Regions from separate parts of the Pacificibacter sp. genome, predicted to be linked through region 2. Evidence: riboswitches for the same ligand, from Rfam matches in the RefSeq annotation. Region 2 holds a riboswitch; the other holds the start of a gene.
The links. Region 2 has a riboswitch for FMN ahead of ABF287_RS01575 (6,7-dimethyl-8-ribityllumazine synthase). Riboswitches for the same ligand answer to the same signal wherever they lie in the genome.
Positions count from the first base shown of each region.

Region 1 (5,462 bases), on a different contig from region 2:
AAATACGACAAATGCGCCGTGTTGACCGATGCGGGGTGGTTGCGAAAAGCCGCCACGCTTGAGGGCGCTTTGTTTCCAGGGCTTGATATCAAAAGCTTTGAGTTCGATGAAACGGCTGCGGCTGAGGCTTGGTTACAAGGCGACGGCGCAGACTAACGCTTTGCGCCACTTGGGGTATTGGGGGTGAATGGGGCGCATTGCCTCCCCCTAATTGCTCTAAAACCTTGGAAAAATGTGCGCTCGCCCCCATACTTATAAGTGAGTTTGGTAATTAACGGGGAGAGACCCATGAGTTTCATGAAAACACTGGCCACGTTGGCTGTTGGTTTTGCGGCGGCAAAAGGCGTTGATAAAGTTCGTAAAATGGGCGGTATGGACGGCGTGCGCGACGCCATGCGCAAGGCTGGCGATGAAGGCGGTATGGCGGATCAAATGGGACAGATGGCTGAAAAGTTCGGCGTCCCTGGTGGAGCCGACGCCATTCGCAAAATGATGAGCACCTTCGGTGCGCAAGCCGCCGATGCGTCCGAGGCGACCGAAGCTGGCCTTGGATCTTTGTTCTCTGCAATGGGTGGTGCGGCGGCTGCGGGTGCTGGCGGTCTGTCTGATATGTTCGCGTCTGTGACCGAGGGCACGCCCATCGGTGAGGCCACTGAAGAAAACGCCAAGCTGATGATCCGCGCTATGATTATGGCCGCAAAATCTGATGGTGAAATCGACGCCGAAGAACGCACCAAAATCTTGGATCACCTGACAGACGCCTCGCAAGAAGAAATTGATTTCGTCCAAGGTGAACTTGATGCCCCCGTTGACCCGACGGCTTTGGCCAAGGATGTGACAGAAGAGACCAAAGCCAAAGTCTATGCGGCTGCGTTGATGGCGATTTCGGTTGATACAGATGCAGAGCGCACGTTTTTGAAAGCTTTGGCCGAGGCGGTTCAGTTGGATCCCGCTAAGCAAACAGAGATTCATCTGTCTATGGGCAAACCTGCTTTGTAAGCGATCGGGTTTTTTAAATTGAAAAGGGCGGCCTGATGGGGCCGCCCTTTTTTGATTTTAGGGTGGGATGCGTCAAGTGCTGCGCGATTCTTGGCGCAGCAGATACACGGACGCGCCGACAATTAGCAGGGACCCAAGCCACATCGACCCTGGTGGGACAAAGCCGAAGGCCAGCACGCCAAAGCCCACATTGAGCGGGAGTTTGAGGTGGTCAAAGGGCTGCAAATACGCCGCATCTGCAACGCTATAAGCCTTGGCGATGGCGTATTGCGCCAGCGCAGTCAAAACCCCAGCAGACAGCATCACAAGCCCCACAAGGTTTGCCCCGATGGCAAGGTTGCCAAGACCGGCATCGCCACTGACAGCCAAGGCCAGATTGATTGGTGTCAGCAAGAGCAACAGATAAACCGTCAGGCTCTCAGGGCTTTCCGTTGCGGTCATGCGTTTGGTCAGCAAGGACGTCAAAGCCCAAAACACAGCTGCCCCCACTGGATAAAGCGCGTAGGCCGAAAAGTCTTCTGCCCACGGGGCCAGTATGATCATGCCGCCGATGAAGCCAACGGTGACAGCGATCCAACGCTCGAGCGTGCTCTTTTCGCCCAAGAACAATCCCGCGCCCAGCGTGACGAAAAAGGGGGATAGCATGATCAAGGCAATGGCTTGCCAGATTGGCACATGGGCCAACCCCGTGATCCACAATTGCACCCCGATGGCAGAAGATACCACGCGCATCACGTGCAAGGTCAGCGCGCTGGTGTGCATGGCCTTGATCCCATGGCGGATCACCCAAGGGGCGGAAAATACAAAGGCGATGAAATATTGCCAAAAGGCGAGGCGGGTCGGGGCGATGCCCTGAACCATGGTGCCGTATTGGCCCAAAAGATTGATCACGGCGAAGAGAATACCTGCAATAACCATTAAGGCGGCGCCGAGCCGTGCAGGGGAATGAAGGGCGCCAAATGGCGCGGAGGTCGATTGAATTGGTCGAGTCATGCGATGTCCTTTTCTGTTGCGCATAACTCAAGGCACACAGGACAACACAGTGCGCAGACGCCGTGGGGCGCTTCGCATTTGGTCCCGCTCTCTTTCATCCGGACTATGACCGTCGGCTCTGGAATCACACCAGATCTGCTGACCCAAGAGTGGCACGTGCCACCCAAAGCGCTCGCGGGCTTGGTTGTCGTTCGCACGCCAACCTTACCGCCGGTGGGGAATTGCGCCCCGCCCTGAGAACGTTGCGGCCGAATTGACCGCGCGGTGACGTTATGCGGCCAAGCGCTTGAGCGCAACTGGGGTATTGAATCGCAATGGCCAAAAAGAAGCGTCAAAGATCTGCCATATGCCACTGGTTGTGCCGGCGAATCTGTGTCATAGGGTGCGCAAGAGCGACGGATTGAACGTTTTTAGCGATCAGTGCGTTATTTTTTTGGCCATGGTGGCCTTGCTTGCTTTTTTTGGCGCCTTGACCATTGACTCGGTCTGGCAACCCTATAAAAGGCGGGCTTCAAGAGATTTCACGGGGTGTCACGCGTAAGTGCCCGACTGACCCGTTGGACGAAAGACTGGAGACTTTAAAAATGGCTAAGCCAACCACAATCAAAATCCGTCTGAACTCAACTGCGGACACGGGCCACTTTTATGTGACCAAAAAGAACGCGCGTACGATGACCGAAAAGATGGTCATGAAAAAGTACGACCCGGTTGTGCGCAAGCATGTTGAGTACAAAGAAGGCAAAATCAAGTAAGCCTGATTTGAACGACGAAATGCAAAAGCCGCGCAAACCACAAGGTTCGCGCGGTTTTTCTTTGCTTAAAAGATTATCCTCGCGGACCTCCCCGATACGACACGCAGCATAGGCGTGACACAGGAGATCCCGATATGTGCCTATTACAAGAAAGCCCTTCGAATGACGGCAGTTTAAGCCTTCAATCGCACCCCAATACAGATTTGCCGCCCTTTATTTTGCGTGCGGCTTTGCCAAGCGACGCGCTTGCCATCGATACGCTGATTGCTGCCAGCTACGGCGCGTTGATGAAGCCCGTTTACCACGATGATATTCTTGCGCGGGCCTTGCCACGTTTGATGCGTACCGCCCCCAGCCTGTTGTCTGGCGGTACCTATTTTGTTGCGGACGCTGGCGGTGTGCTTTTGGGCGCAGGGGGTTGGTCTCAGGCGACGCCCTTTGGCGGTCTTGGGCCTGCCAGCAACGGCCACATGCGCCGTGTTGCCGTTCTGCCCAAATGGACCCGCTCGGGTGTTGGCTCGCTGATTGTTGAACACGCCTTGGCGCACGCGCAAACTCAGGGGGTTGAGAAAATGTTTTGCCTGTCCACTTTGGCGGCTGAAGAGTTCTATGAGGCGCAGGGGTTCAGTGCCACAGGTGAGGTTGAATTGACGTTGGAACCTGGCTTGTACCTCCCTGCGATCCAGATGCAGCGCGCCTTGGCGTAAAGGTCTAGATTTGCGACACCAGATATGGGATCCCAAGACTTAGGGCCGTGCCCAAAAGAGTGCCGACGATCATTAATGAAACATCTCTCTTGATGCGCGGTCCTGCATGTCTGGCGTCATTCACTACCTTAAAGAAAAAGGTGCGCTCGGTCTGTGCCTTGCGCCCTTTCATAATCCAGTTGGCTCCAAGTTGGACGGATTCGCTATACTGTTCGTCGCCAATCAAGGATAGGCCTTCACGGGTGGTCAAAACAACGGGAATATCACGCAAACTGGGTGTGGCCTTAAGGCGCTTTAACGTCTCAAGGCCTGTCGGTGTTTTTGAGTGATGCACTACAGTGGCAAGTTCTTTGCGTTTGTCCGAAATCTGGCGCACGAGATCATCAACCTGTTGGTTGACTTGAGCCGCCTCAGCGCTGTTAAGCACGTCCTTTGTCGCATAAAGGTCAAGCACGATTAGGTTAGGCAAATCTGCTGATGCGCATTCGGTCAAGCGCTCGACCACATCTGAACTGTCTTGACGGGTTTCCACGAAAACGCGGTCGCGTGCATGGTTTTGCGCAAAGGCATTTAGAGTGCTTTGTTCATCGTCAACATAGAGAATTTTCATATAAGTCCTTTGCCCATGCGCGGCACCAGGTTCGTGTGGCGGCATCTCAGTTTCGCTTTAAGCTATCGAAAACTCCAGTTTAAGCAACGTCACAAATGAAAAAGACCGGTCCTAAGACCGGCCTTTCTCTATTCGAATGTAGCTAAAATTACTCGCGGTTGCCGAGGAAGCTCAGCAAGAACATGAACATGTTGATGAAGTCGAGGTAGAGGTTCAACGCGCCCATGATCGCGGATTTCGCAAGCCATGAAGCATCCATCGCATGTGCATGCGCAAGGTACTCTGTTTTGATTTTCTGCGTGTCATAAGCGGTCAGACCAGCAAAGATCAAAACGCCGATGGCAGAGATCGCAAAGCTCAGCATGCCAGAACCCAAGAAGATGTTGACGATGGAAGCAACGATCAAACCGATCAAGCCCATCATCAAGAACGTGCCCATGCCGGACAGGTCTTTCTTAGTAGTGTAGCCAAAGATCGACAGGCCTGCGAAGGAAATTGCGGTCACGAGGAATGTCTGCGTGATCGAAATACCTGTGTAGACCAAGAAGATCGAGCTGATTGAGAGGCCCATCAGCGCCGCATATGCGTAGAAGAAGAGCTGTGCGCCAGAGGCAGACAGGCGGTTAACGGCTGCGCCAAAGGCAAAGATCATGCCGAGCGGGGCAAACATGACGACCCATTTCAATGGGGACATGTAAATCGCTTGACCGAGGCCCGTCAGGTATTGACCGTCACGGAACATGAATTCAGTTGGGGTTGAGGTCACAGCAAGATTTGCAATAGCCCAAGCTGCCAACGCAGTCAGCAACAGCCCGATAGACATCGTGCCGTAAACTTTGTTCATATGCGTGCGAAGGCCTGCATCGATTTGGGCGGCTGAGCGGGCACCAATGCCTGCATCAATCGTTCTGTAGTCAGCCATTAAACTGTCTCCTGTGCGATTTAAAACTTTGTTCCAAGCCGATTGCTTGGTTTCCACATCAATATTGGCGTGAAACGGGTCATTTTCAAGGCGCAAAGGTGGAAATCGGGGGTGAAGATGTAAAAAGACCGCGCCTTTTTGCAAAGCGCGGTCTGGATCGCTGATGGATCGGGGACAATGAGTCCAATCAGGCGATACTTTTGAGACTTAACAAGATCATTTCATCCAGTGTTGAGGGGCATCCCAAGTCGGGCGTGCGGCTTCGCGGTCGGCTTCCATGCGTGTGAGGCCGATGTCTTCTAGGATTGTGTCGTCGAGTTCTGCCAAAGCTTTTCGTTGACGCGCCAATGCGCGCGCTTGGACAAAGCGAGACAACAATGATGAAGAGTGGCTGCGGGCGCGTGGAGCGCGGAGTGTCAATGTAAGCATGGCTTTACTTTCCTATGTGTGAAGTGTCAGTGTCTATGTATCATTCATGT
Region 1 covers NZ_JBDMZG010000042.1:3,433-8,894, reverse strand. Annotated here, with positions in the region: gene ABF287_RS04310 (STAS/SEC14 domain-containing protein) at 1-156, shown strand, start outside; gene ABF287_RS04305 (DUF533 domain-containing protein) at 289-999, shown strand; gene ABF287_RS04300 (DMT family transporter) at 1,072-1,992, opposite strand; FMN riboswitch at 2,075-2,237, opposite strand; gene rpmG (50S ribosomal protein L33) at 2,577-2,744, shown strand; gene ABF287_RS04290 (GNAT family N-acetyltransferase) at 2,879-3,451, shown strand; gene ABF287_RS04285 (hypothetical protein) at 3,456-4,061, opposite strand; gene ABF287_RS04280 (Bax inhibitor-1/YccA family protein) at 4,210-4,983, opposite strand; gene ABF287_RS04275 (DUF1127 domain-containing protein) at 5,200-5,412, opposite strand.
Region 1: another riboswitch for FMN. It lies ahead of ABF287_RS04300 (DMT family transporter); the one in region 2 lies ahead of ABF287_RS01575 (6,7-dimethyl-8-ribityllumazine synthase).

Region 2 (5,462 bases):
CGCTTTTGGCGGCATCCCCACTGTGGCTGTTGTACGGCATGATGGTGGGATTTTTGGGGGCAGGGGCTGGCGTGACCATCATCGGCCTTATCGCTTTCGCAACTTTTGTGGTGTTCTGGAGTTTGGGGCTGATCGAAGTCGCCTTTCCCAAAGAGGTCTCTGATGTATGATGTAAACGCCATTCGCGCGCAGTTCCCCATTCTGTCGCGGCAGGTCAATGGCAAGCCTTTGACCTATCTCGACAGCGGGGCGTCCGCGCAAAAGCCACAGGTTGTAATTGATGCGGTCACACAGGCCTATTCAGAAGAATATTCTAATGTTCACCGTGGTTTGCACTTTTTGTCCAACCTTGCGACGGACAAATACGAAGGCGTGCGCGATATCGTAAAGACGTTTTTGAACGCGCCTCATGAAGATGACATCATCTTTACCTCTGGCACGACCGAAGGCATCAATTTGATCGCTTACAGTTGGGCCATGCCACGCCTTCAGGCTGGTGACGAAATTCTGATTTCCGTTTTGGAGCATCACGCCAACATCGTTCCATGGCATTTTCTGCGCGAGCGTATGGGGGTTGTGATCAAGTGGGTCGAATGTGCCCCTGATGGCAGCTTAGATGCGCAAGCCGTGATTGACGCGATGGGGCCAAAAACCAAGCTGGTTTCTGTGACGCAGATGTCAAACGTCACCGGCACACGCGTTGATGTGAAAGCCATTTGCCACGCCGCACGCGAACGCGGCATTGCCAGCTTGATCGACGGATCTCAGGGGGCTGTACACGGTCCTGTTGATGTCCAAGATTTGGGCTGTGATTTCTATCCTATCACCGGTCATAAACTTTATGGTCCCTCGGGTTCAGGGGCGATTTACGTGCACCCTGATCGCCAAGCCGAGATGCGCCCTTTCATGGGCGGTGGCGATATGATCGACGTTGTTGGACGGGACACTGTGACTTACAACAAACCACCGATGAAGTTCGAGGCCGGCACGCCTGGCATCGTGCAAACCATCGGAATGGGCGTGGCTTTGGACTGGTTGATGAACGTTGGCATGGACAATGTCGCAAAGCATGAAGCCGAGATTGCCACATACGCGAGCGAGAAGCTGCAAAGCCTCAATTGGTTGCAGGTTCAAGGCACAGCGCCAGATAAGGGCGCGATTTTCTCGTTCACGATGGCTGGTGCCCATGCGCATGATTTGTCGACGGTGCTGGACAAGCGCGGCGTTGCTGTACGGGCTGGTGCGCATTGCGCAATGCCATTGATGGAGCACTTGGGCGTGACTGCCACCTGCCGCGCATCTTTCGCGATGTACAACACCAAAGAGGACGTCGACACATTGGTCTCAGCGCTTGAGTTGTGTCACGATCTGTTTGCTTAAAAGACAATGCCTGAGGGGCGCGAAAACCATTTGCACCCCTCAAACCCATGGCCTATACCGAGCCTCAATGCACCTATAGCTCAGCTGGATAGAGCGCTGCCCTCCGAAGGCAGAGGCCAGAGGTTCGAATCCTCTTAGGTGCGCCACAATCCCTTGATATTACGAGCAGTATGCCAGATGTGCATCTGTCGCTCTTTTAAGTTGATGGATGAAAGAAGAAGCTTTCGCCATGACCGTCCTTGCAGGGCATGGCGCAACAGCGAAAGCTTTCAGCGCTCTTAGAATGTGTAGTTGATAAAGATGCCCGTGCGAACCTGATCCTGCGATCCGCGTTCTTGTACGATGGAGGAGTCCCCAACATCACCGGTCAATTGGTCGTAGTCTACAAATCCAACCAAAGATGTATGTTCAGACAGTGGCATCATGACAGAGGCGCTTAGGCCGTAGGAATTGATCCCACCGCCTGCGTCATACTCACTGATGCCTGAGGCAATGGATTGCGTTTCTGAGACGTCAAAGTAGGCACTGTTGTAGGCATCGTCGGCAAACGTCACTTTCGGTCCGACTGAGAAGAATGCAGGGGCGGCAAACACGTCGAACAGACCGCGGTAACTGACACTGGCTTCCCCGTGCAAGCCGTCGTGACCGCCGTCGACACCTTGGCGTAGTTCTAGTCTAGACGCGATCGGGCCCGCGCCATATTCCACAAAGCCGCCGATCTCAATAGTGCCGTCAACATCGCCCAATCCAATCAAGTCAGTTGAGGCGTCGCCAGAAATCGTCAAATCGCTTTTGCCAGGGTCTTCTTCACGGCCAAAGTCGTAAGCCAGAATACCACCGGCACTCCAGTTGTCTCGAATGATTGCGGTGTATTCAATGCCGCGCAACGATGCCTTTAGACGCTCTCCGTAGCTCAGCGAGATATTAGGAAACACAGTTGTCTGATAGTCATCATCACCCAAATAGGACGGTGCGCTGACAATACCGCCACTGATGGTGATTTGCAGGCCTTCATTGTGACCGCGGTGATCCTGCGCCAGTGCGGCTGTTGGCAATGCGATGCTTACGATTACGGAAAGAGTTGGCAGTAAATTCATGTACTTTCACCTTTGATATCGACCTCAGGTCGTCATGTTTCTGTTCAAGACATTAGATATATGCACTGTGATCTCAGGCTTCATCGTGCGGTTGCTTGATGCTACATATAGTGTGAGGGAATGATATGTCCCGCGTGCAGCTCTCATTATCTATGCAGCGCTGCAAATTCTCCTTCCGAACCGCCGTTCAATCAGTGTGATGGTGAGGTAAATGTCCGGAATGGTTTGCGGTGAGTCGCGTTGTTTATGTGCATTTTGTGCCAATGTTCTGTGCTTTGGTGCATTCATTTGGAGGCGCACAGGTCTTGACCTTATTTGCGGTACTGCCTAAATTTAGGACAGTTCTCAGGGCGGGGTGTAATTCCCCACCGGCGGTTATAGTCCGCGAGCGCCTTACGCGTAAAAACGTAAGGGTCAGCAGATCTGGTGAAATTCCAGAACCGACGGTTAAAGTCCGGATGGTAGAGAATGGGGTGTGAACAGGGGGCTTTGGCTCGCTGTGAGTGCTCCTTCGTGCTCTGGGACCTAACAGTGTAAACTCAAGGGTTCCAAAATGACTAACATGACTTCAAACTTCGAAACATCTTCTCCGCGCATCGCGTTTATTCGCGCCCGTTGGCATGCTGACATTGTCGATCAAGCTTACGACGGATTTTGCGCACAAATTTCAAAACACGCGCCTGCGTCGTCCACAGACGTCTACAATGTTCCTGGTGCATTTGAAGCACCTCTTTTGGCCAAGCGCCTTGCAAAAACCGGCAAGTACGATGCGATCGTTGTTGCGGCTTTGGTCGTCGATGGCGGCATTTACCGTCATGACTTTGTGGCAGACGCCGTGGTCTCTGGCTTGATGAGCGCGCAGCTGGAAACTGAAGTGCCGATGTTCTCCGTGTCTTTGACGCCGCATCATTTTCATTCCACCGAAGATCACATCAAGTTCTACACCGACCATTTCTTGAAAAAGGGTGCTGAGGCAGCGAATGCCGTTCGGGATGTGTTGGCTTTGGAAATTCCGGCGCCCGTTGCGGCGTAACGGTTCTTGTATCGCAAAACAAAGAAGCCGCCCAAAGGGGCGGCTTTTAAAATGGTGTGATGAAATAGGGCGAAATCAGCCTTTCCATGTCCGTACAGGACCACAATCCATGTGAACAAAGTTCGCTCCACGGTAGCTGCCAACGCCGCCAGCTGAGCAATTTTGCGCAGCTGCGGCCATTTGGCCAACGGAGCGGGACTTGAGGCGTAAATCAGCGGCTTCACCCTTCATGTGGAGGGAGTTCTTAGCCACACCACGCGACCGTGAACGCAACAAGTTGTTGGTTTCTGGTGAGCGGTAGCCGGACAGCAACATGTAGGGTTCGTTGACATCCATCAATCCATGAGCCGCAGCCATAATGTCGACGGTGCGGGCGTCAATGGATTTCATTTTGCTGTTGCGCCAGTCGCGCATGAAATATGTCACTTCTTTCAAAGCATCTTTAATGTACTCGCCCTCGACCCAATAGATTGTGTCGATGCTTTCCCCAGTGCGGCCAGAATACATGCGCAAACGACGAATATCGCCAGATCCCCGAAGAAACCCTGCTGCATTGGCATAGACTGGTGCTGCTGAAAGACTTGCTGCTGCAAAACTGCGCAAAAGCGTGCGCCGCGTAATTACGCTAGACTTTTCTGTCGTCATGATCTCAAGCGTCCCATTTTTAAATTCCCGCCTCAACGCGGATGGCTTGGTGTGCCGATTTTTCGGCATTCTAACTGATCGACTACCACTCACTCTGAACTAAATCGTCCCCATGTTTAGGGAAGTCAGCAGCATATTTACCTGTTTCGGACTTTGCCAAAACAACTGTAAGCACTTCAGAACGATGCAATGTTTGACTGATTGAAAACCGTTTCCATCTGTCAAGCGTGGCTTCGCCTCAATTCCCTGAGGTGCTTGCAACTGTTTTATTGCACAAAGTGAATCACCGTCCAAGCGTTCCGTTTGTTGAAAAGGTTAAATCAACGTAAATTCGGCAGAAATCAGCGCATTGGCGGCAAATCTATGCATTTTGGCTGTAATTTCGCAACCTTCGCGGGAGTGCGCGCGAAACGACAAGCCGAATAGCGTGGATATACCTCACGTAAAATTGTGTGCTTTGTCGACCACAAGGCCAACTTCATGCAATAATTCCCCTCACATTCAGCCAGAAATGAGTTAATTTCCTAGTCAATTCGCTGTCTTTTTCGAGGGTAATTATGTTTTTTTCTAAGGTCTCTAAGGCGCATCAAACCGGTCGATTTGCGTCTGTTGTTACCAAAGGCGTCCGTTTTGCAGTTGTTTCCGTCCTGTCCACAGCTTTGGTTGTCGGGGCCCCTGAAAAGGCGACCGCTCAACAAGTGACAGGCTTGATGCAGTCGATTGCTGAAGCTTCCTCAGACCACAAGGCCCTCAGCGAATTTTACCGTGCAACGGGATACAAACCGATTTTTGCGACAAATGCAGGACGGGCGCGGAGCCGCCGTGCCGCGTTGCTAAACGCGTTGAAAGCAGCGCCAGATCACGGCCTTGCGCCCTATGACACGACGTTGTTGGAAAGCAAAATTCGTTCCATAGGTTCTGAACGTGATCTAGGTCGTGCAGAAGTCGAAATGGCCAAGCTGTTTCTTGAATATGCGCGTGACATGCAGACAGGTCAGTTGATCCCATCTCGCATTGATAAAGGCATCGTTCGCTCAATTCCGTACCGTGATGGTGTGGCTCTTTTGACGAATTTTGCGCAGTCCTCACCGCGTGGGTACATCAATCAGCTTGCTCCGAACTCCCCAGAATATGCACGTCTGCTGAAAGAGAAAGCTGTTCTGGAGCGCACAATTGGCGCAGGCGGTTGGGGGCCAAAGGTGTCTGGCGGTAAGTTGACCGAAGGACAGTCGAACGCGAACGTGGTTGCATTGCGCAATCGTTTGATCGCGATGGGATACATGAAGCGTAGCGCCACGACAGTGTTC
Region 2 covers NZ_JBDMZG010000020.1:51,187-56,648, forward strand. Annotated here, with positions in the region: gene ABF287_RS01555 (YIP1 family protein) at 1-170, shown strand, start outside; gene ABF287_RS01560 (cysteine desulfurase) at 163-1,380, shown strand; tRNA gene ABF287_RS01565 (tRNA-Arg) at 1,450-1,526, shown strand; gene ABF287_RS01570 (MipA/OmpV family protein) at 1,659-2,477, opposite strand; FMN riboswitch at 2,815-2,951, shown strand; gene ABF287_RS01575 (6,7-dimethyl-8-ribityllumazine synthase) at 3,040-3,510, shown strand; gene ABF287_RS01580 (DUF882 domain-containing protein) at 3,586-4,155, opposite strand; gene ABF287_RS01585 (L,D-transpeptidase family protein) at 4,713-5,462, shown strand, end outside.